3 regions of the Streptomyces sp. NBC_01166 genome follow, and region 1 is predicted to be linked to each of the others. Evidence: riboswitches for the same ligand, from Rfam matches in the RefSeq annotation. Region 1 holds a riboswitch; each other region holds the start of a gene.
The links. A riboswitch is a leader RNA that binds a small molecule or an ion and turns the genes downstream of it on or off. The one in region 1 is predicted to bind ZMP and ZTP.
Positions count from the first base shown of each region.

Region 2: linked by a shared signal. The riboswitch ahead of OG379_RS05420 (phosphoribosylaminoimidazolecarboxamide formyltransferase) and the one ahead of OG379_RS02410 (bifunctional 5,10-methylenetetrahydrofolate dehydrogenase/5,10-methenyltetrahydrofolate cyclohydrolase) in region 1 are both predicted to bind ZMP and ZTP.
Region 3: linked by a shared signal. The riboswitch ahead of glyA (serine hydroxymethyltransferase) and the one ahead of OG379_RS02410 (bifunctional 5,10-methylenetetrahydrofolate dehydrogenase/5,10-methenyltetrahydrofolate cyclohydrolase) in region 1 are both predicted to bind ZMP and ZTP.

Region 1 is NZ_CP108613.1:465,629-473,078, forward strand. Features, by position in the region: gene OG379_RS02400 (glycerophosphodiester phosphodiesterase family protein) at 1-996, opposite strand, end outside; gene OG379_RS02405 (TIGR03620 family F420-dependent LLM class oxidoreductase) at 1,214-2,104, shown strand; gene OG379_RS02410 (bifunctional 5,10-methylenetetrahydrofolate dehydrogenase/5,10-methenyltetrahydrofolate cyclohydrolase) at 2,123-2,989, opposite strand; ZMP/ZTP riboswitch at 3,012-3,097, opposite strand; gene OG379_RS02415 (GNAT family N-acetyltransferase) at 3,336-3,842, opposite strand; gene OG379_RS02420 (hypothetical protein) at 3,912-4,082, opposite strand; gene OG379_RS02425 (alpha/beta hydrolase family protein) at 4,497-5,456, shown strand; gene OG379_RS02430 (alkene reductase) at 5,697-6,770, opposite strand; gene OG379_RS02435 (MerR family transcriptional regulator) at 6,893-7,273, shown strand; gene OG379_RS02440 (DUF1707 domain-containing protein) at 7,321-7,450, opposite strand, start outside.
Region 2 is NZ_CP108613.1:1,173,767-1,181,216, forward strand. Features, by position in the region: gene OG379_RS05400 (beta-ketoacyl synthase N-terminal-like domain-containing protein) at 1-1,068, opposite strand, end outside; gene OG379_RS05405 (acyl carrier protein) at 1,061-1,306, opposite strand; gene OG379_RS05410 (hydroxymethylglutaryl-CoA synthase family protein) at 1,352-2,611, opposite strand; gene fabD (ACP S-malonyltransferase) at 2,664-3,530, opposite strand; ZMP/ZTP riboswitch at 4,065-4,154, shown strand; gene OG379_RS05420 (phosphoribosylaminoimidazolecarboxamide formyltransferase) at 4,125-5,339, shown strand; gene OG379_RS05425 (ABC transporter ATP-binding protein) at 5,333-7,147, opposite strand; gene OG379_RS05430 (ABC transporter ATP-binding protein) at 7,144-7,450, opposite strand, start outside.
Region 3 is NZ_CP108613.1:5,662,913-5,670,362, forward strand. Features, by position in the region: gene OG379_RS26235 (Ku protein) at 1-233, shown strand, start outside; gene OG379_RS26240 (hypothetical protein) at 266-1,906, opposite strand; ZMP/ZTP riboswitch at 2,083-2,205, shown strand; gene glyA (serine hydroxymethyltransferase) at 2,244-3,539, shown strand; gene OG379_RS26250 (NERD domain-containing protein) at 3,697-4,776, shown strand; gene OG379_RS26255 (D-2-hydroxyacid dehydrogenase family protein) at 4,851-5,813, shown strand; gene OG379_RS26260 (formylglycine-generating enzyme family protein) at 5,876-6,559, shown strand; gene OG379_RS26265 (DUF488 family protein) at 6,613-7,155, shown strand; gene OG379_RS26270 (hypothetical protein) at 7,231-7,450, shown strand, end outside.

The DNA.
Region 1 (7,450 bases):
GTCGGTGATGATTCCGTCGATGCCCATGTCCATGAGCGCCTCGACGGTGGCCGGGTCGTCACAGGTCCAGGGGATGACCTCCAGTCCGCGCCGGTGCGCGTCCCGGATCATCTTCCTGTCGGGGTAGAACCGGAAGCCGGGGTCCGCGACGGTTCCGTTCTGCGGGAATCCGTAGTTCGGGGACAGCGCGGTCACCCCGGGAACCGACGCCGCTGCCCTCACGAAGTCACCGTCGTAGTCATCGGCGTCGATGCCGCCGAGCCAGGGGGAAGCGCCGGGCTTCCCCACTTCGAGGAAGTCGTAGTTCGTCAGTGCCACCAGGGGGTAGGCGGGCGCGAGCTCGTGCATCTCCTTGAGCGCCCCCCAGTCGAAGGACTGGACGGACACCTGCTTGCCGATGCCCGACCGGCGGATCTCCTCGTGGACGCGGCGCACGAACAGCTTGCGCGGAGCGGTCTGTTCCGGCGCCCCGGCCTCCACCTTCGTCTCGATGTTCAGCTTGATCCGCTTGGCGCCGTAGCTCTTCACCAGGCCGAGGACATCCTTCAGTTCGACCATGCGGTGGCCCTTGATCTGTTCCTGCTCAGGAAAACCGGGCAGCTGCCGGAAGCCGCAGTCCATGCTCTTGATCTGTGCGAGTGTCAGGTCCTTGATGTACTTGCCGACATACGGGTACATCAGGTCGCCGGGTGTGAGCGGGCCGGTGTCCTCGCACTTGTGGGCACTGACCTGACGGTCGTGAGTCACCACCACCTTCCGGTCCTTGGTGACCTGGGTGTCCAGCTCCAGAGTGCTGACGCCCATGCGTATCGCTTTGGCGAAGCCCTCGAGGGACGCCTCCGTGGTCAGTCCGAGGCCTCCGCGGTGGGCCTGCAGGTCGAAGGCCGCCCTGCGAACCGGTTCGTGCTCGTGGGGAGCCGTGGCCGCCTGCGCGGTCGTTGGGACAGTGAGCGCGGGCAGAAGGGCCAGGCCGGCGACTGCGTGCCTCAGGGACATGTATGCCTCGTCTGTTGCGTCGAACTGGACGCCGCGAAGCCAATCCTGGGGATTCGGCCCGCACGAGGCCCCACAGCAAGGACATGATGAACGTACGCGTAACGGTCGCTCCCGAGGAAGCCCTGGGCCCTCCACGACGCCACCCCACCCTGCCCCCCGTTCGAGTGAATTCCTGGCCGGCGGGGAATAGCGGGTTCAGGTGGCTGTTGACATCACCATGACTTCTGAGACGCGTGAGACATTCGGACGGGTCGGCATCTGGAGCGGTGCGCTGCACGCGTCACGCACGGACGACGCGGGCAGGGACGCGATCGCGGAAGCGGCCGCCGAGCTCGAAGAGCTGAAGTACGGCACTCTCTGGATCGGGGGCAGTCCCTCGGTCGACGACGCCGCGGCTGTCGTCGCCGCCACCCGCACAGTCACCGTGGCCACCGGCATCCTGAGCATCTGGGATCACTCCGCCGAGGAGGTGGCGGCGCGGGTCGCCGAGATCGACGCGAGCACGCGCGGACGGTTCGTGCTCGGCCTGGGCGTCAGCCACGGCCCGATGGTGCCGCAGTACAAGAAGCCGTACAGCGAGATGGTCGCCTATCTCGACGCGCTCGACGCCGCGAACCCTCCGGTGGACCAGGGACGCCGGGTGCTCGCCGCGCTCGGCCCGAAGATGCTGAAGCTGGCCACCGACCGGGCGCTGGGGGCGCACCCCTATCTCGTCACAGCGGAACACACCGCGGAGGCGCGTGCGGCGCTCGGCCCCGACGCGTTGCTCGCCCCGGAACTCTCGGTGGTCCTCGACACCGACACGGACCGGGCCCACACCACAGCGCGCAACATGCTGGCGAGGTACCTCCAGTTGCCCAACTACACGGACAACCTGCTTCGCCTGGGGTTCGCGGAGAGCGACTTCGACGGCGGCGGCAGCGTCCGTCTCCTGGACGCGCTCTTCGCCCTGGGTGACGCCGAGAGGGTGAAGGCCCGGACCCAGGAGTACCTCGACGCCGGCGCCGACCACGTGGCACTCCAGATCCTCACCGCCGAGGAGGGCGGCAGCGGCCTGCCGCGGGCCGAATGGCGTGAACTGGCAGAGGCGTTCGGCGACGAGTTGTAGCGGTCCGCTCCCCGGCCTTCAGAGCCCCTGGACTCCTAGTTGATTCGCCGCCGCCGCCACGGTCTGCGCGAGCAGGACCGCGATGGTCATCGGGCCCACGCCGCCGGGCACCGGAGTGATCAGACCGGCTCGGGTGCGAGCGGTGTCGTACTCCACGTCGCCGACGTTGCCCGCGTTGTAGCCCGCGTCGATCACCACGGCGCCGGGCTTGATGTCTTCACCCCGGATCAGCCTGGGGCGTCCCACGGCCGCCACCACGATGTCCGCTTCCCGGACGATCGCTGACAGGTCCGCTGTGCGGGAGTGGCAGTACGTCACCGTTGCGTCCTTCGCGAGGAGCAGCATCCCGACCGGTTTACCGAGAATCGCACTGCGCCCGACCACGACAGCGTGCTTGCCCGCGAGCTCGACGTCGTACGCCTCCAGCAACCGCATGATCCCGCCGGGAGTGCAGGACACGAATCCTGGCAGAGCGAAGCTCATCGAGGCGAAGGAATCCATGGTGACCCCGTCGACATCCTTCTCCGGGGCGATGGCCTCGAACGCCGTTCGCTCGTCGATGTGCGGGCCGCAAGGATGCTGGAGCAGGATGCCGTGGATTTCCGGATCCTCCGAAAGGGACGTGAGGACGTCGACCAGTGCGGCGGTCGTGGTCCCGGCCGGCAGTCCGATGAGCCGGGACCGGATGCCGGCCTTGGCGCAGCGGGCTCGTTTCATGCGGACATACGTGACCGAGGCGGGGTCCTCCCCGACCAGCACCGTCGCCAGACAGGGGCTGGTTCCCGTGCGCCCTGCGATCTCGGCCGCCTTGGCAGCGGCCTCTTCGACGACGCGTGCGGCGAGGCTGGTGCCATCCATGAGCTGGGCCGACTGAGTCGGAGTCATCGTTGCCCTCCAGGCGTTGCTGACCAATCGCCCAGGCGCACGGCATCGACTTCCCGTCGGACCGCTCCCCGGTGGTGCTCCACCTCAGCGCCAGTCACGGCCCACGGAGCACTGTAGCGGACGCCTCGCTCCCGTTCGGTGTCCTCGATCAGGACGGCCTGCGAACGGTGAATGCTCCTGACGTGCCCCACACAACACACCGGACACCTCCCGGAATCCCGAACAGGTGCTGAAACCTGAAGGTGCGCGAAGCCGTGCGCACTGCTGCTCGGCCGAGCCTGCGGGCCCGTGGACCTGGTATCCGTCGTACGACGGGGCGCCCCCGCGCAGTTCCGGGCGCACCGCCTCACAGGTCTCTGCGCATGCAGACCCTTGGCCATCGGTCCAGGCCGTGAGCGGCTTCCTGCCTGCGGATTTCCCGCAGGCCGGGGCCGATCTCGCTGTCGTCGAGCGGGTGGAAGCCGCAGCGCGCGTAATAGGGAGCGTTCCAGGGGACATCGGCGAACGTGGTCAGGGTGAGGGCCGGCGCGCCGCAGGCCGCCGCGTGACCGGCGAGATGGTCCAGCAACCCGCGTCCGACAGCGCGACGTGCCTGATCCGGGTGGACGGACACCTGCTCGACGTGGAGGTTCCCGTCCACGTGTTCAGCGATGAGGTAGGCCACTGGAGCGTCCGCCGGATCGACGGCGACCCAGGCCGTCCCGTCCCTCAGGTAGCGCGCCAGTTCACCGACCGGGAGTGGCTCGTCCTCGGCGATCTCGGGCATGCCGATGTCACGGAAGCACTGTCCGGCGGCTCGCTCGATGCCCTGGAGCAGCGGAAGCTCTTCGACGTTCACGGGGCGGATACGCATGGGGGCATTGTCCCCGGCGCCCGGCCCCCGCGTGCGCCGCCCCGGGCGGGCGAGCACCCGGGGCGACGGTCATCGCCGGCCGGCGCGCCGCCCGTTACCGATGCCTGCGACGTGCAGAGCCAGCAGGAGGAGGCCGATGAGCATGACATTCGTCGAGGCGAAGATGTCATTCGTCGCTATGTCGGCGGCGTTGATCAGAAAGGCGATGAAGAACAGTACTGCCGCGGCTATACCCAGCATGACGTTGCTCCTTCTGTTGTTGGAACACGTGTGCCCCCGCATGCTTGGATCACGCCGGCCGGAGGCCGCGTTTCCGTCGAGGCGCCGAGGTGGCATCGTGCACGATGCCGGGGCCGAGTCGCCCTGCCCGGCGGTTCGATCAACCACGTCGTGCGTGTCGGCGCCACCGTGCGCCGCCCAGTTCTCACCCACGTCGAAGGACATGTGGCCCGGGAATCGCGGCAGCCGCCGTCGGCCGCAGCACCACCACGCTCTCCCCGGACCGTCGTTGACAAAGCGGAACGCTGCTCCGTATTCTAATCGGAACAGCGGTCCGGTTTCAGTGGAGCTGCGACCGGATGCCTCTGCCCGCCCACGCCCGGCGGACCGGACCTGCGGCGGAGGCCATTGCATCGATTTTGAATGGACATGCACATGAGTGAATCGACCCACGCGGCGGATGCTTTCGGCTCCCCCGCCCCCGTCCTGTCGGTCAGTCCGGTGGTGCTGTCGGCTCCGGGACGCGCTGTGGATCTGGAGGTGCGGGTCTCCGCACCCATGAGCGGGAGCGCCCTGCCGGTCACCCTCCTCTCGCACGGGCAGGGCCCCTCGAACCACCTCTCCTCACTGAATGGTTACGCCCCTCTTGTGAACTTCTGGGCGTCACACGGGTTCGCCGTGATCCAGCCGACTCATCTGAGCTCGAGGACACTGAACCTCGATCCCGACACCCCCGGCGCGCCCCTGTACTGGCGTTCGCGGGCCGAGGACATGAGCAGCGTCCTCGACCAGCTCGACGCGATCGAGGCCGCCGTCCCGCAGCTCCTCGGGCGACTGGACCGGACCAGGGTCGCCGCGGCCGGGCACTCGATGGGCGGGCACACCGCGAGTGTGCTGCTGGGAGCCCGGATCACCGATCCCGACGACGGAGCGGAAGTTGCTCTGGCCGATCCCCGGATCAAGGCGGGCGTACTGCTGGCGGCACCCGGCAGGGGTGGGGACGCCCTCACCGATTACGCGGCCGAGAATCTCCCCTTCGCCTCGACCACGGACTTCTCCACGATGACGACACCCACGCTCGTGGTCGTCGGCGAGAAGGACGCTTCGCCCCATCTGACGGTCCGGGGCCCGGAATGGCACACGGATGCGTACGTCCTCTCCTCGGGCTCCAAGACACTGCTCACCCTGTTCGACGCGGAGCACGGGCTCGGCGGGGTCTCCGGATATGACGTCGCCGAGACCACGGACGAGAACCCCGAGCGGGTGGCCGCGGTCCAGCGGCTCACCTGGGCCTACCTCCGCACCCGGCTCTACGCCGGGGACCCGGCGTGGCAGGCGGCGTGTGACGCACTGACGACCGGTTCCCGCGCGTTCGGACGGGTCGAGTCGAAGTAGGCCGAGGCCCAGACCTGCTGTTCCGGAGAGAGCGGCCGGCGGGGCTGAGGATCACTGTCCTCGGTCCGCGACTTGGGCCGAGGAGCGGAAGATCCTGGCCGACGCCTTCCCGCACGGAACCGTCGAGGAGCATTACGTGGTCAGCCCGGCCCTGGCCATCTCCTGAAAGGCCGAGCCGGCCCGGCCGCCCCGGAACGACACGTGGCGGTGCGCGTCGAAGCCGTCAGCCCGTAAGCGGCATCAAGCCGTGTACTGGTAGGCCGGGTAGGTCAGGTAACCGTCGTCGCCGCCCTGGTAGTACGTGGTCTCGTCGACGGGAGCGATCGGCAGCCGGGAACGCAGCCGCTCCACGAGGTCGGGGTTGGCGATGAACGCGCGGCCGAAGCCGATCAGGTCCGCCCCGAGCTCGAGCCAGTGGTCCGCTTCGGCCCTGCCGGTCTGCTTGGGCCCCATCGGGAACACAGGATTCATGATCAGGGTCCCCGGCCATGCACGCCTCAGGTCCAGCAGCACTTCTTCGTCCACCGTGGCCTCGAGATGTACGTACGCGAGGTCCAGCCGCGCCAGCTCGGCAAGCAGCGCCTTGTTGAGCTCAAGGGCGTCGGTCTCCTCGACGCCCCAGAAGCCGCCGCCCGGGGACAGGCGTATGCCGGTCCTCGCGCCCCCGACCGCCTGCACCGTCGCGGAGACCGCCTCGACGGCGAACCGGATCCGATTGGCCACCGAACCGCCGTAGGTGTCCGTACGCAGGTTGGCGTTCGACGAGAGGAACTGGGAGATCAAGTAGCCGTTGGCACCGTGCAGTTCCACACCGTCGAAGCCCGCGTCGATCGCACGGCGGGCGGCGCTCGCATACGCCAGGGCGTGCTCCCCCACCTCGGCGGTCTCCAGTTCACGCGGGAGCGGGGCGGGCTGGGGGCCCGTGGGGGTGAACACGTCACCCACGGCGGGGACCGCGGAGGGTCCGACCGGCTGCATACCGGTGGTGTCCGGGTGCGACACCCGGCCGCCGTGCATGATCTGCGCGAAGATACGGCCGCCGTTCGCATGCACCGCGGACGTCACCGGACGCCATGCGGCCACCTGCTCATCGGTGTGCAGTCCCGGCGTGCCGGGATTGGACTGACCGATAAGGCTCGGCTGCACCCCCTCGCTCACGATGAGTCCGGCCGTCGCCCGCTGGGCGTAATAGGCGGCCATGGAGGAGGTCGCGAGACCACCCGCGGCAGCCTGGACCCGCGACATCGGGGCCATCACCATCCGGTTGGGCAGCGTCAGATCACCGAGCTGGTAGCTGTGGAAGAGGCTGGTCATGTCGAGAACTCCCCTGCGTCGATACTCCGCGCCCGGCTGCCGGGCACATCGATTACGCTAAAACCTCACATCAATGTCAGAGGCAAGGCCTGTGACGCACACCACAGATCACAGGGGGTCTCATGCGGATCGGGGAACTCGCGTCACGGACCGGAGCGAGCGTCCGGTCCCTGCGCTACTACGAGGAGCAAGGACTGCTCGCCAGCGTCCGCAGCAGCAGCGGACAACGGCACTACACGGACGACCAGCCCGAGCGGGTCGAATTCATCCAGCGGATGTACGCGGCAGGCCTCTCCAGCCGCACCATCGCCGAGCTGCTCCCCTGCGTCGACTCGCCGAGCCAGGACAACTCCGACTCCGCGCTCGATCGGATGGCGCTCGAACGAGACAGACTCACCCGGCACATCGCCGACCTCGCGGCCACCCGGGACGCGCTCGACGGGCTCATCTCCACGGCACGCGCCTACCGGGAACAGCTTCAGGGAACAGCGACCACCGGCTGAGGGCGCACGGAGGGCCACGCCGGCCGGTGCCGCCCCAAGGCCCCTGATCAGCGAATCTCCCGCAGCAGCTTGCGGCGTTCACCGCGCTTGGGGTGACGGACAGTCACTCCGCCCATCCCGCAACTACCGGTCAGGCGGATCAGGGGTGAGCCCGGGAGCTTCTCGGCCGTCGTCCTG
Region 2 (7,450 bases), 710 kb from region 1:
CAGCACGGCCGCCTCCATCTGCAGGAGCGTGGCGACCACCTCGACGGTCCCCGCCGCGCTCAGTCCGTGGCCGGTGATCGACTTGGTCGCGTTCAGATACGCCCCGTCGAGTCCGCAGGCGCGCAGGGCCGCCAGCTCCACCGGATCGCCGACGCCCGATCCCGTGCCGTGCGGGTTCACGTAGTCGATGTCCCCCGGTGCCCGGCCGGCGTGCGCGAGTGCCTGTCCGATGGCCCGGCTCTCGCCGTCGACGGAGGGGTCCGGGTTCCGGTTGGCGTCGACAGCGACACCCCAGCCGGTCACAGCCGCGTACGGCCGTGCTCCGCGTCCGCCGCCCGTCGAGGCACGCTCGACGACGACCGCGCCGCAGGCCTCCCCGTAGATGAATCCGTCACTCAGCGAGTCGAACGGCCGGCAGGCCAGGTCGGGTTCGTCCGCGAACCGGTCGGACCCCATGGCCCCGATCGAGCGCAATGCCTGGCACTCCCAGGAGGACAGATCCGCCAGTGCGCCGATCGCGACACATACGTCGACCGCTCCCGAACGCACCGCCTGGGCCGCCTGGATGACGGCCAACTGGCCGCTCGCCGAGGCGCCGCCCACGGTGTGAGCCGCACCGCGGATGCCGAACTGCTCGCTGCACAGTCCGCATAGATCGCTGTCCAGGAAGGAGAAGGCGTACGTGGGCGGCAGATAGGCCGGCCTGTCGCGGTAGGCATCCTGTTTGAGCATCAACTCCCGCTGCTGGACGTTCGAACCACCGATGACCAGGCCCACGCGTTCGGGGTCGGCCGTGTCCAGGCGTGCGTCCTCCCATGCCTCGTGCAGGGCGAGCAGCGCGGCCCGTCCGGAGAGGGAGACCGTGCGCAGCAGCCTTCCGGAGAACCTGCCTGGAAGGGTGAGTTCAGCGATTTCCGCGCCCAGGAAGCCCCGTTCGCCGCCCCTCCCGGGGCGCTCCATGACAGCGAAGCGCCCGCCACCGGAAAACAGGCCCTGTGCGAACTCCTTCTTTCCCGTTCCTGCCGCGGTGACCACACCGCAGCCGGTGATGACGAGGTCTTCAGGCATTCGACTTCGCATGCAGGGCGTCGACCAGGTCGCCTATGTTCGAGACGCCGGCGAGCTCGACTCGTGCCATCTGCAAAGACAGGGATTCCATGGCGAGCATGGTCACTTCGGCCCGGTCGACGGAGTTCGCCCCGAGGTCCGTCAGCCTGTCCTCCAAGCGGACCGGACGGCCCTCCAGATCGGGAAGCACCTCGTAGATGTGCCCCTTGACCATTTCGAAGATCTCGTCCCGCTGCATTTCGCGACTCCCCTTGTTCTTCTGCTGTGTCGGGTGGTGGGTGCGTCAGGCCCAGACGTACTCTCGGTGGAATTCGTTGATCTCCTGCAGGATGAGCCGGCCGGTCATCCGACCGGTCGCCATTCCGGCCGGAAGTGTGGCGGGGTCGAGCTTCCAGTTACGCGTACCGAAAGTGACTGCGCCGCCTCCGGACAACAGGTCCTCGTACTCCGGGATCGTCAGTTCGTGACGTGCGTCGAGATGCCGGGCGATTTCCATTCCGCGGAGCATTTCCCGGCCGTCCGGCGTGATGACCCCGCTGTAGAATTCGGAGCAGCAGCCGGAGCCGTAGGAAAAGACACCGACGCGTCGTGGAGCATCGATGGAGCAGTTGTCGATCGTGCTCGCCAATGAGAGGAAGACGGTTCCGCCCATGATGTTTCCGGTGCGCTGGCAGTAGCGGATTCCCGGCTCCACCCGCTCCAGGAAGTCGCTCTCGACCTCGGCCCGGGAGGACTTCGACATCTTCCTCATCATGGTGCGGTGCGCGCCCTTCACCATTCCGCCGAACGGTGTGTGGAAGGCGAGGTGATGGAACGTCGCGCGGTAATCGGCGTCGGCCACCCGACGCTGATATTCGAGGAATGTCTGCTCGCAGCAGTCCAGGTAGGAGAGAAGCGACAGGTCGGCGTCGCCCGCCTCGCTGTCGGCCGTGGGCCGGCAGGTGTCCATCACCTCGTGCCCGTAGTAGCCGTTGGCCCCGGCGTCCACCTCGAAGACCGTCGGCGTGTCGCTGACGAGCATGGCTACGGCGCCGGCCCCGGAACTGGGCTCCGCGAAGGACCAGTCCTCGGTCAGCGCGTCACCGCCGTCCACCACGGTGAACCGGGAGATGTCGGTGGTGACGACCAGCGCCTTCGCACCGGGTGACGCCTGCGAGAGGACGAAGTTGACGGCCGTCTGGAAGCCCGCGGTCCCGGAGTAGCACGCGTTCTTGATCTCGAACAGCCGGCAGTTGCGGCTCAGTCCGAGGTGATGGTGCACATAGGTGCTCAGCGACTTCCCGAAGTCGATACCCGATTCGGTGCAGGTGATCACCATTTCGATCCGCGCCCGTTCGGCATCGGTCAGCGCGTCGACGATCGGTTTGGCGGCGTTGACGGCGAACGTGACCGGATCCTCGCACGGCAGAGCCACCGTCTTCTGTCGCATGAGCAGGTTCTCGAAGCGTGCCCTGTCCAGCCGGCGGTGGTCGACCAGCCGCATGACGTCCAAATACGCAGTGCCGCCGAACACGTTCATCGCTTCGATCCCGGCAGACCTCATCCTTGTCCCCTCTCGTCCAAGCCACTCGCTCACGGCCACGGCCCCGGCGCTCTCAGTCGCTCCCGGCCGCGTCCCGGATGCGTTCGATCAGGGAAGTCAGCACGCGCCCCGTCCCCACCTCCACGAACTCCTCCTGGCCGACGGAAAGCAGGTGGCGGATGGTCTCCACCCAGCGCACGGGCTGGGTGATCTGTTCGGTGAGACACGTCTCGACCCGGGCGAGGTCGTACGCCTTGGCGTCGACGTTCGCGATGACGGGAATCGTCGGCGCGCGGAAGCGCGGTGACGTGTCGGCGAGGTACTGGGCGAACTCCGCCCGCGCCGGAGCCATCTGCCGGCTGTGGAAGGCGCCGCTCGTCCGGAGTTCGGTGAATCCCACGTCGCCGGGAAGAGAGGTGAAGACGTCCCGTGCCGCTGCGATCGCCGGCTTCAGGCCGGACACGACCACCTGCGTGGGCGCGTTGTCGTTCGCCACCTCGATGTCGGTGAGTTCGTGCCGGTCCAGCAGCTGTGACACCTGCTCGCGGTCGAGGCCGGTGACCGCCGCCATGCCGCCGCCTTCGATGCGGCCCATGGCCGCGCCCCGCTTCCGGACCAGCCGCAGACCCGTCTCGAAGTCCAGCACCCCGGCGGCCAGCAGGGCGTTGTACTCGCCGAGGCTGTGGCCGGCCACGTACTCCGGGACCTGTCCTGTCTCCTTGGTGCGCTTCAGATACGTCAGCGTGTTGACGACGTAGACCGCCGGCTGCGTGTACTGCGTCTCGTTCTGGAGTTGGTTCGGATTCTCGGTGCACAGCTTCTTGACCGAATAGCCGAGGATACGGTCAGCACGCTCGGTGATATCAGGGAATTCATCGAACAACGCACGCCCCATACCCTTGCGTTGCGATCCCTGACCCGGAAAAACATACGTGCTCATTTCGCTCCTGTCTCGCTTTCCGGATCAGCACGGAACACACATGCGGAGAAAACCGGACGCCACGTCAACACAGTGAGGAATGCGGGGTGAAACCGCCGTCCACATTGACGGCAGGAAAACGGGCGACCTGTCATGACATGCCCGTTTCGGGGGGTGCGCCGCCCCCGGGAGGAGTGAAGGGTGATCGCGGTCTTCCGTAGCGGCCTCGTCGCCGATGGGATATCCGCGCTGTCGATTCAGTCAGAAGCCGGCACAAACACGTCGTCCCCCATCGTTCGTGTCCCACGGTCGACGGCTTCGGTCAGGTCCGTCGTGCTCATCGATATCACCGGGATCCGTGAGTAGTTGTCAAGTACCGGTATCGGATCGGTGATCAGCGGAACTGCGCGACGGCCGCAGGGTCAACGCGCGTCAACTCTGGTTCTACCAGGCGACTTGAACATTCCTTGGGAATTACTGTCGGACCGGAAACACGTCTCACCCGTCTCACTGGTTGTCGGGCCATTGATCAACTCCTGTCGTCCCTGTACCGTTACCGAAGGCCGCGACTGGCGAAGGTGGACAACCACCGGGGAACGGCTGCTGTACGCACAGATGCGAACGCCGTCCGCCTGGGTGTTCCCGTCAACGATGTCCTTCCGAGGGAGTCATGACGTGGAACTTCGCTATGGGATCAATCCGCAGCAGCGTCTCGCCGAGGTGGCACCGACGCGGTCCGGGCAGTGGCCCGTACGGCTGCTGAACGGCGTGCCCTCCTACATCAACCTGCTGGACGCGCTCAACGCCTGGCGGCTCGTCAGTGAGGCGAGCGCGGCTCTGGGCAAGCCGGCCGCCGCCTCGTTCAAGCACGTGTCCCCGGCAGGCGCCGCCGTGGACGGCCCGCTGGACGAGGTCGTCAGGGATCTGTACCAGCTCGGCGACACGTCGGTCGGCGCACTCACCGGCGCCTACCTCCGCGCCCGCGACGCCGACCCCAAGTCCTCGTACGGGGACTTCGCCGCCGTCTCCCACCCCATCGACGACGAACTGGCCGACCTGCTGGCCCGGGTGATCTGCGACGGGGTCATCGCTCCCGGCTACGCCCCTGGCACGGTCGACAAGCTGAGCAAGAAGAAGAACGGCCGCTTCCTGGTCCTGGAGGCCGACAGCACTGCCGTACCGCCGCGGCGGGAGACCCGCGAGGTGTCCGGGCTCCGTCTGACACAGGACCGTGACGCGGTCCCCCTCACCCGGGATCTGTTCACCCTGCGGCACGGGGAGATCACCGCCGAGGCGACGGACGACCTGCTCCTGGGCCTCGCGGTGCTGCGCTACACCCAGTCCAACTCGGTCTGCTATCTGCGGGACGGGATGACTCTGGGCATCGGCGCCGGCCAGCAGTCCCGGGTGGACTGCACCAGGCTGGCGGGGGCGAAGACCGACACGTGGTGGCTACGGCGCCACCCGGCCGTCAGGGCACTGGACTTCGAGCCCGGCCTTCGGCGCCAGGACCGGATCAACTGGCAGGTCCGATTCATCGAGGGCGATCTGACGAAGGACGAGGAGAACAGGCTGGCGCAGGTGCTCCGCACGCCGGCGGTCCCGCCGGACGCGGAGGAGCGTGCGCGGTGGATGCATGCCCTGACCGGGGTGTCCTTCGTCTCCGACGGCGCCCTGCCCTTCCGCGACAACGTCGACCACGCGAAGCGGCACGGGGTCTCCGCCATCGCCGAACCGGGCGGCTCCATCCGGTCCGACGAGGTCGAGGCAGCCTGCCGCGAGCAGGGCATCGCGCTCGCGCACACCGGTCTTCGGCTCTTCCATCACTGAGCGCCGTCGGGCCCGAGGTCGTCGTACGCCCGGGCCTGAAGGCTGTAGAGCTCGGCGTAGAGGCCGCCCGCAGCGACCAGGTCGGGGTGCGCCCCGTATTCGAGGACCGTGCCCTTCCTGAGGACCACGATGCGGTCGGCCGTCCGCACGGTGGACAGACGGTGGGAGACGAAGAGTGTGACTGAGCCCGCCCGGGAGGCCGCGGCCTCGGCCGATGCGACGAAACGGTCGAACAGGGCGTGCTCGGCCATCGCGTCCAGAGCTGCGGCAGGTTCGTCGAGCGCCAGGACGAGGGGATCGGCGCGCATCATGGCCCGGGCGAGTGCCAGGGTCTGCCACTGACCTCCGGACAGTTCGGCCCCGTCGCCGTACGCATGGCCGACCAGTCCGTCGACCCCTCCGGGGACCCGGGCGACGATCGGCCCGGCGTGCGCACGCCCGAGCACCTCGCCGAGGACCGCGTCGTCGTCCAGGTCCGGCAGGTGGCCGATGCCGACGTTCTCCCTCAGTCGCAGTTCCAGCTTGGAGAAGTCCTGGAACAGCATGGCCACCCTGGACCGCCAGCGGTCGGGCGGCATGGACCACAGATCCACACCGTCGACGAGGATGCGTCCGCCCGTCGGCCGGTACAGCCCGCACAGCAGTTTCACCAGAGTGCTCTTACCGGCGCCGTTCTCACCGACCACGGCGACGGACGTACCGGCCGGGATGACGAAGGACACGCCGTCCAGCACAGGCGTGCCGGTGCCGGGGTAGGCGAAGGACACGTTGTCGAACCGGATGCCGTCGGTCATCCGCAGGGGAACGGGAGCGGTGCCGGCGGGCCGCGGCGAGTCGTCCGGCACCGAGAAGCCCGCCAGCTCCGCGATGCGTCCGAAGGTCCGCCCGGCCCCCTGGAGCGTGGCCAGCAGAACCAGGGCGTTGGTCACCTGGATACTGACCTGCGCGGCGAGGGTGACGACCAGGAGGACGTCGCCGACGCTCGCCGCACCGTGCACGGCCTGCCCGATGACCAGCAGCACAGCTCCCGAGTACACCAGGGCGAACAGCAGCTGCCCCGCGGCGCGCGAACCCGCGGCGCGAAGGTGCGCCGTCCGGCGCTCCTTCGTCGCGGACGCCCAGGCGTCCTGCTGAAGCTGGAGGATGCGGTCCTCGGCGTGGCACAGACGCACCTCCTTCATGGAGTCACCGCTGGTGGCCACATCGAGGAGATGCGTACTGAGCCGACTGGCCGCGGCGCCGCGTTCCTTGGCCCTCTCGATGATGTTCTGTGCCCGGTTGCTGATGAGCACCGGGGGCACGACGGCGGCGGGCAGGAGCATCAGCCAGGGGTCCACCGTGCTCAGAACGACGATCGTGACCGCGGTCTGCACTCCCAGTCCGCCGAGCTGCAGCACGCTCTCCAGGGCGTGCCGGGTCCGTGCGAGATCCTCCCGTACGACGGTGAGGGTCTCGGTGAATCCGGGTAAGTCGAAGTGACCGATGCCAGGGGTGCCGTTGGATATGTCGAGCACATCCTCGTGCAGAGCCGCCTCGACCAGTTCACCCACCTCGAAGTAGTACAGATGGGCGAAATGGCTCATGGTCAACTCGAATACGAGAAGCAGGCCGATGGCCACGGCCACCGCGGTGGCACGACCGCCGTCGCCGGCGAGCGTGTCGTCCATGAGTGTTCTGAGCAGTCCGGCGACCAGCGGGGTGGCCGACAGCCCGACCAGCAGCAGTGCGGCCGCCGTCACGAGGCGACGTGCGTCGAGCCGCCATCCGAGGACCAGCAGCCGGCCGGCTGCGAGCACCGTGGTCCTCACGGTGCTGTCCTGCCGTCCACGTCGTGCGCGGCGAACCGGCGTGCCTGGAGACGGAACAGCCGCTCGTAGCTTCCCCTGGCAGCCATCAACTCCTGGTGGCTGCCGCGCTCCACGATCCGTCCGTCCTCTAGGACAAGGATCTGGTCGGCCTTGCGGACGGTCGAGAACCGATGCGAGATGATCACGCTGGTGACCCCCTTCACCGTCTCCAGGAAGCGGTCGAAGAACTCCACCTCGGCGCGGGCGTCGAGCTGTGCGGTGGGCTCGTCCAGCACCAGCAGCGAGGCTCCGTGGCGTACGGCG
Region 3 (7,450 bases), 5.2 Mb from region 1:
ACGTCCACCACATCGGCTCCGGCCGGAGCGGCGGCGCGAAGAAGAGCGGGGCGTCCTCGAAACGGGCCCCGTCGAAGAAGACGGCACCGAAGAAGACGGCGGGGAAGAAGACGGCCGCGAAGAAGACGGCTCCCGAGAAGACCGCAGAGAAGCCGACCGCCAAGAAGTCCGCGGCGAAGAAGTCCGCGGCGAAGAAGACGTCCCCCGGCACGCGGAAGCGCACCTCGGCCTGACGCGTCACCGCGCCGGCCGAGGCTCGCTGTCCTCAGTGCGCGGACGCCGGCTTCAGCGGCTCCGGCAGCGTGGGCAGGTCCAGTCCGTACGGGTCCCTCTCGATCACGTAGGTGCAACTCGTATACGAGTAGCCCGGCGTGACGCTGGATCCGGAGGCGTAACTGTCGGCGGCCGCCGTCGCCCCCGAGCCGTGCTTGTACAGGAAGTGGTAGTCGCCCGCCGGGAGCCGCAGCCGCGTCTTCGGGTACGAGGTGCCGCTCGCCCTGCAGGCGCCCGCGGCGCCGGTGGCCTCGCTGCTGAACCGCTCGCAGCTGCCGCAGGCCTTCAGCTTCACCGTGCCGGTGACCGGGCCCGTGTAGAGCACCTCGACGTCGTTGGGGGCGCCGTTGCTGATGACGAGTTCCATGCGGACGCCACCTGGCTTGCCGCTCCCGGGCAGTCTTCTGCCGGCCGAGGGCCGGACCTCGGCTATCTCGGCCGCCGTGGCGATGTCCCGGGCGTGCGGCCCGCGCCCGTCCTCCTCGTAGGTGTCCGCGAAGTCCGTCAGGGTCTGCCGGGCCTCGGCGAACCGCTTGTCCTTGAACTCGTCCACGCCGCAGGCGTACACCCCGTCCCGTACGCCCGCGTCGGCCTGCCGTCCCAGGGAGGGCACGGAGGTCTCGGGGAGCTCCGCGACCATGGTGCTCGTCCGCCGCAGCTGATCGGTCACGTCGCAGGGCTCGGCGCCCTTCAAGCCGGAGAGCTGCTGTCGTATCGTCCGGCTGACGGCCGGGCCCACCTGTCCGGCCTGCGAGGACTCGGGGAACGTGCGCAGCAGTGTGCCCAGCTCCTTGCTGCCGGAATCAGGCCCCGTACCGGCCAGACGGGAGACGCCGCAGCCGTACAACGACTCCGCGAGCGGGGTGTCGGGCCAGCCGGCGAGATCGCCGAGCAGCTTCCGGTCCACCGTGCCGGGGAGTGTGCGCAGATAGGTCAGCGGCTCGACCGCCTCGCAGTGCTTCTTCGCGCGGTACGGCGTGGCGACGGCCTCGTAATAGCTCTTCAGGCGCCCGGGTACGAGGGCGGCGGCGCGCGATCCGGGGTGGTCCTCGCCCAGTTCCCGGTAGAGCGTGAGCGCGTAGCGGTAGTCGGGCCCGGAGAGGACGAACGAGCTCTCCGCCGCCTTCGCGACCAGATCGTCGCCCTCCTCCAGACGGTCGAGCAGCTCCTGCTCCACGGCCTCGTCCTGCGCGGAGCCGTAGGCCACCGTTCCGGTGAGCGGGACGGCCAGCAGGAGCAGCCCGAGCACCGCTGCCAGGACGGGCCGGGGCCACCGGCCGAAGTCCGCGCGCAGGGCGATGCGGGCCGCGTCGGCTCCCGCGAGGACGAGCAGCACGAGATAGGCGGCGACGAGGGCGGCGGGCACCCCGCCCGGGTCCGCGGGCAGCGCGACGAGCAGGAGGACGCCCGTCGCGGCCCAGCTCACCGCCGCCCGGCCCCAGCGGCGCAGCAGGACGTGGCCGAGTCCCAGGCCGGAGAGGCTGAGCAGTCCGGCGGCGACGGCCCGCAGCGCCGCCCCCGGGGGCGGCGGGCCGGCTGCCGGAGGCCGGGCGGGAGGCGGTGGAGGCCGGCCGGCCCCCCACGTCTGCTCCGGTCCCGGCTCCGGCCCGGCCCCGGGTCTTGGCTCGGACATGCCCGACTGATCACGTGACTCCATCACGGCCCCCCACCGCCGAACCCCGTCAGGTCCCCGGGAAGCTGCCCAGTTTCATGCCCGTTCACGCGTTCTTGCGGATGTTGGCGCCGGTATGGTGCGGGATGCCGCGACCGGCGCGCACGCTGTCGGAACGCACCGCCCCGCAGTAAGGTGCGGAGTGCCGCGACTGGCGCGTACCCGGAAGGGTGCTCCGTGGAATCGACCACGAGGGAGCGGCACACCCCGGGCACGTCCCGGGAAGTCATCGCCGGAGGCCGTCCGCCTGGGCAGTCCGGGTCCACGTCGCCCCGTGCGACCGACCCGGGAGGAACCCGTGGCCGTACAACCGTCCGATGCACGCCGTCCCGCTCCCGCACGCCCCGCCCTGACGGCGGCCGATCCGGAACTCGCCGCCCTGGTGGACGCCGAGGAGCGGCTCCAGGCGGACACCCTGCGCCTGATCCCCAGCGAGAACTACGTATCGGCGGCCGTGCTGGAGGCCTCCGGCACCGTCCTGCAGAACAAGTACTCCGAGGGCTACCCCGGCAAGCGGTACTACGAGGGCCAGCAGGTCATCGACCAGGTGGAGACCCTCGCCGTCGAGCGGGCCAAGGCGCTGTTCGGGATGGACCACGCCAACGTCCAGCCCTACTCCGGCTCCCCGGCCAACCTCGCCGTCTACCTGGCGTTCCTGGAGCCCGGCGACACCGTCCTCGGGATGTCGCTGCCGATGGGCGGTCACCTCACCCACGGCTGGGGCGTCTCGGCCACCGGTACGTGGTTCCGGGGCGTGCGCTACGGCGTGCGGCGCGACACCGGGCGCATCGACCTGGACGAGGTACGGGACCTGGCGCGTGCCGAACGGCCCAAACTCATCTTCTGCGGCGGCACCGCCGTGCCCCGGGTGATCGACTTCGCCGGCTTCGCGGAGATCGCCCGCGAGGTCGGTGCGGTGCTGGTGGCCGACGTCGCCCATATCGCCGGACTGATCGCCGGAGGCGCGCACCCGTCGCCCGCCCCGTACGCCGACGTGGTGTCGACGACCACCCACAAGACCCTCCGGGGGCCGCGCGGGGCGATGCTGCTGACCCGGGCCGAGCACGCCAAGGCCGTCGACCGCGCCGTCTTCCCCGGCCTCCAGGGCGGCCCGCACAACCAGACGACCGCCGCCATCGCCGTCGCGCTGAAGGAGGCGGCCGGGGCGGACTTCGCGGCCTACGCCCACCAGGTCGTCGCCAACGCCCGTGCGCTGGGCGAGGAACTCGCGGCACGCGGCTTCGACCTCGTCTCCGGGGGTACGGACAACCATCTGCTGCTGGCCGACCTCACGGGCAAGGGCGTCTCCGGGAAGATCGCGGCCAAGGCGCTCGACCGGGCCGGGATCGTCGTCAACTACAACACCGTTCCGTACGACCCCCGTAAGCCCTTCGACCCGTCCGGCATCCGTATCGGCACCCCCGCCCTGACGTCCCGGTCCATCCCCGCCTCCGAGATGGGAGTGGTCGCGCAGTGGATCGATCTTGTGGTCGATGCCGCTCGTACAGGTGATGAAACGACCGTTTCCAAGGTCAGGGACGAAGTGAGGACCATGATGGAGGCCTATCCGGCGCCGGGTCTCCCCCTGGCCTGACCGGGGCGCCGGAGCAGTCCGGGGCACACAGGGCCCGGACTGCTCCGGAACGCCGTGCTCCCGACTCCGCGCGCCCGCTCTGCGCCCTGTGCGGGGGCCGACCAGCCGTACAGGCTGGGGGAGCAAGGACGTCGGCGGGGTGAACAGAGGGGGCACGATGCAGGATCTCAAGGTCACGTCATGGCAGCTCTTCGGGCACGACCGGCTCTATGTGAACCTGCCGGACGGCACCGCGATCGGATGGGCGGACCGGGGCAGCGGCACGATCACCGTCCTTCACCCGCGCTATCGCGACGCCGTGGCCGACGCGCTCGCGCGCCAGGTCCCGGACCTGCCGGCCCTCGTCGGCGAGGAGGCACCGGCCGGGCCGCAGACCCCGCCCGCGCCGCCTCCGGTCCCGCGGATCCCGCCCATGCGGGGGATGCGGAAGCGGGGGGCCGCGCAGGAGGCGCCGCCCGTGCGGGGGCCGTCGCCTGCGGTGGAGGCGGCGCCTGCGCCGGAGGTGGTGCTCGCGCCGGAAGTGGTACCTGCGCCGGAGGTGACGCCCGTGCCGGATCCGGTGGCCGGTCCGGAGCCGGGGCCGGAGCCGCGCCGGAGGCCGGCCGTCCTCCCCGCGCTGACCCCCGCGACCGACCTCGCATCGCGTCGGCCGGGCGCCGGACTCCGCGAGCAGCTCGGCGAATCCGGGACCGGCGCGCTCGTACGGGCCGCCACCGGGGCACTGCGGCGGCACAAGGACGCGGACCCGCGGCGTGGTGCCCTCGCGGGGGAGCGGCGGGTCGGGGCCGAGCTCAAGCGGCTGACCCGGCACGGCTGGAGAGTCCTGCACTCCGTGCCGCTGCCGGACGGCACGGAGATCGGGCACCTGCTCATCGGGCCCGGCGGCGTGTTCGCCGTGAGCACCGATCACCGCCCCGGGGCATCGGTGCGGATCGGCGACGGAACCCTGCGGACCGACGACGGCGCCCCGCAGCCGTACGAGCTCGACGGCCAACCGGGCGCCCGGCGGGCCCGGGCCGCGCTGGAGGCTTACTGCGCCTTCGACGTGCCCGTACAGACCGTGCTGGTGTTCACCGGCGTCACGGCGCTGGAAGTGGCCTCCACACCGGCCGGCGTCCGCGTCTGCCGGGAACGCCAGGTGTCCGTCCTCGCCCCGCTGACGGGCGTGTTCACCCCCACCCAGGTGGAGAGGGTCTACGACGTCGCGCGGAACAGGGAGGCCTGGCTGGACGCGTGAGCCCGGGACGCGGCCGGTAGATTCCCCGGTGCTGCCGCAGGGCCAGTACCCGTACCGCCGAAGGGGAAGCCACCATGAAGCTCCGCTGTGCCGTGCTCGACGACTACCAGTCCGTGGCAGCCACCGCCGCCGACTGGTCACCCGTCGCCGACGACATCGACGTGGTCAGCTTCGCCGAGCACTGCGCCACGGAGGACGAACTGGCCGCCCGGCTGGCCGGGTTCGACATCGTCGTCACCCTCCGGGAGCGCGTGCCGTTCCCCGCGACGCTGATCGAGCGGCTGCCCCGGCTCCGCCTGATCGTCGCCTCCGGCATGCGCAACACCTCCATCGACTACGCAGCCGCCGAACGCCACGGGGTCACCGTCTGCGGCACCGCCAGCACGGCGACCCCGCCCGTCGAGCTCACCTGGGCACTCCTGCTCGGACTGGCGCGGGGCCTCGTCACCGAGGCCAACTCCCTCCGCGAGGGCGGACCCTGGCAGTCCACCGTCGGGACCGATCTGCACGGGCGCAGGCTCGGCATCCTCGGGCTGGGGAAGATCGGCGGCCGGGTCGCCGCGGTCGGCCGCGCCTTCGGCATGGACGTGGTGGCCTGGAGCCGGAACCTCACCCCGGAGCGGGCCGACGAGGCCGGGGTGGGCCTCGCCGCCTCCAAGGAAGAACTGCTGGAGACCAGCGACTTCGTCTCCGTGCACCTGGTGCTGAGCGAGCGTACGCGTGGCCTGCTGGGAGCGAGGGAGCTCGGACTGATGCGGCCCGGCAGCTTCCTGGTCAACACCTCCCGGGCGGCGATCGTCGACCAGGAGGCTCTGCTCGACGTACTGCGCCGAGGGGCCATCGCGGGCGCGGGCGTCGATGTGTTCGACGTCGAGCCGCTCCCGGCGGACCACCCGATGCGCAGCGCACCGCGCCTCCTGGCGACACCGCACCTGGGTTACGTGTCGCAGGCCAACTACGCGGCGTACTACGGGGACGCGGTCGAGGACATCCGCGCCTACCTCGACGGCGAGCCCGTCCGCAGGCTCGGCCGATGACCGATTAGCGTGTGCGCGGGGGCACTTCGGCTCTCCCGTACCGGAAGGCCCACCGCGTGAACATGCCCACCGACGACGAGACGGCCTCCTGCATGGTCCGGATACCGGCCGGCACCGTGGATCTGCGCGACGACCGGCGGGGCGCACAGTGGCAGGTGGAGATCGAGCCCTTCCTCCTCGGCCGCCACCCCGTCACCAACGCCCGACAGCACCACGCCGTCACGGGGGAGGAGCTCGGGCCCACCGTGCCGGACGGCGCCCTGCCCGTGACGAACATCAGCTGGCTCGGGGCCGTCGAGCTGTGCAACCTGTTCTCGGCCCGCGCCGGACTCGACCCGGTCTACGCCCATGACACACGGACCGGCGAGGTGACCCGCGACCCGGCCTCCGACGGCTACCGCCTGCCCACGGAGGCGGAGTGGCAGTACGCCTGCAAGGCGGGGACCACGGGCTACCGCTACGGCGAGATCGACGCCATCGCCTGGTACGACGGGAACTCCGGCGGCCGGATCCACGAGGCCGGCGTCAAGGCGCCCAACCCGTGGGGCCTGCACGACATGCTGGGCAACGTCTGGGAGTGGTGCTGGGACCTCTACGACGAGGAGGTCTACGGCGAGTACCGCACCTTCCGCGGCGGCGGCTGGGCCGAACCGGAGCGCGGCTGCGGCGCCACGGTGCGCCGCCGCAGCCACCCCACCTTCGCCATCGACGACCTCGGCCTCCGGCTGGCCCGCAGCGTGAGCTGACGTGCTTCGCATGTCGCCCGGTCCGTCGGGCGCGGCCGGTGCATCATGTCCCGGTGGGTGAGATCTGGACGATCGGGCACTGGACCCGCCCGGAGGAGACGTTCATCGGCATGCTGGACGCCCAGCGCATCGACGTACTGGCCGACGTCCGGGCGCACCCCGGTTCGCACCGGAGCCCGCAGTTCTCCCGCGACGCGATGCGCGGGTGGCTGGAGCGGGCCGGGACCGCCTACGTCTACCTGGAGGAGCTCGGCGGACGGCGGCGCGAACAGGACGTGGATCCCGCCGCCAACGCGGGCTGGCACAACCCGAGTTTCAAGAACTACGCCGACCACACGCTGCTCCCGGCGTACGAGCACGGCATCACCCGCCTGACCTCGCTCGCGGAGCACGGCCGTGTCGCCGTGATGTGCGGCGAACCGGTGCCGTGGCGCTGCCACCGCCTGCTGATCGCGAACACGCTCACCGCCCGCGGCTGGACGGTCCGGCACATCATGGGCCCCGGCTCCGGCGAGACCCGCGTCCACGAACTGGGTGCCTGGGGCGCGGAGCCACGGGTCGACGGGCGCGGCAGGGTGACTTACCCGGCGCCGTAGAGCGAACCCCGCCGAAAAACCGTACGGGCGATCGAGTTCAGGTGCGGTACGTTCCTGTCACTCGAAGGGGGCGAAGTGACGAAGCTCAACCAGATCATCGCCGTGGAGAAGGGTGTCAAGAGCAAGTCGCTCCAGGACATCACCGCGGCCCACCACAAGGTGCAGAAGCCGGCGCTGCTGGCAGGCATCTCGCGTACGTACCAGCCGAAGGACGAAGAGGGCGAGCAGCTTCCGCCCGAGTCCACACGGGTGCAGATCAAGGCCGAGGAAGCGCTGCGTGAGATGTCCGCGTCGC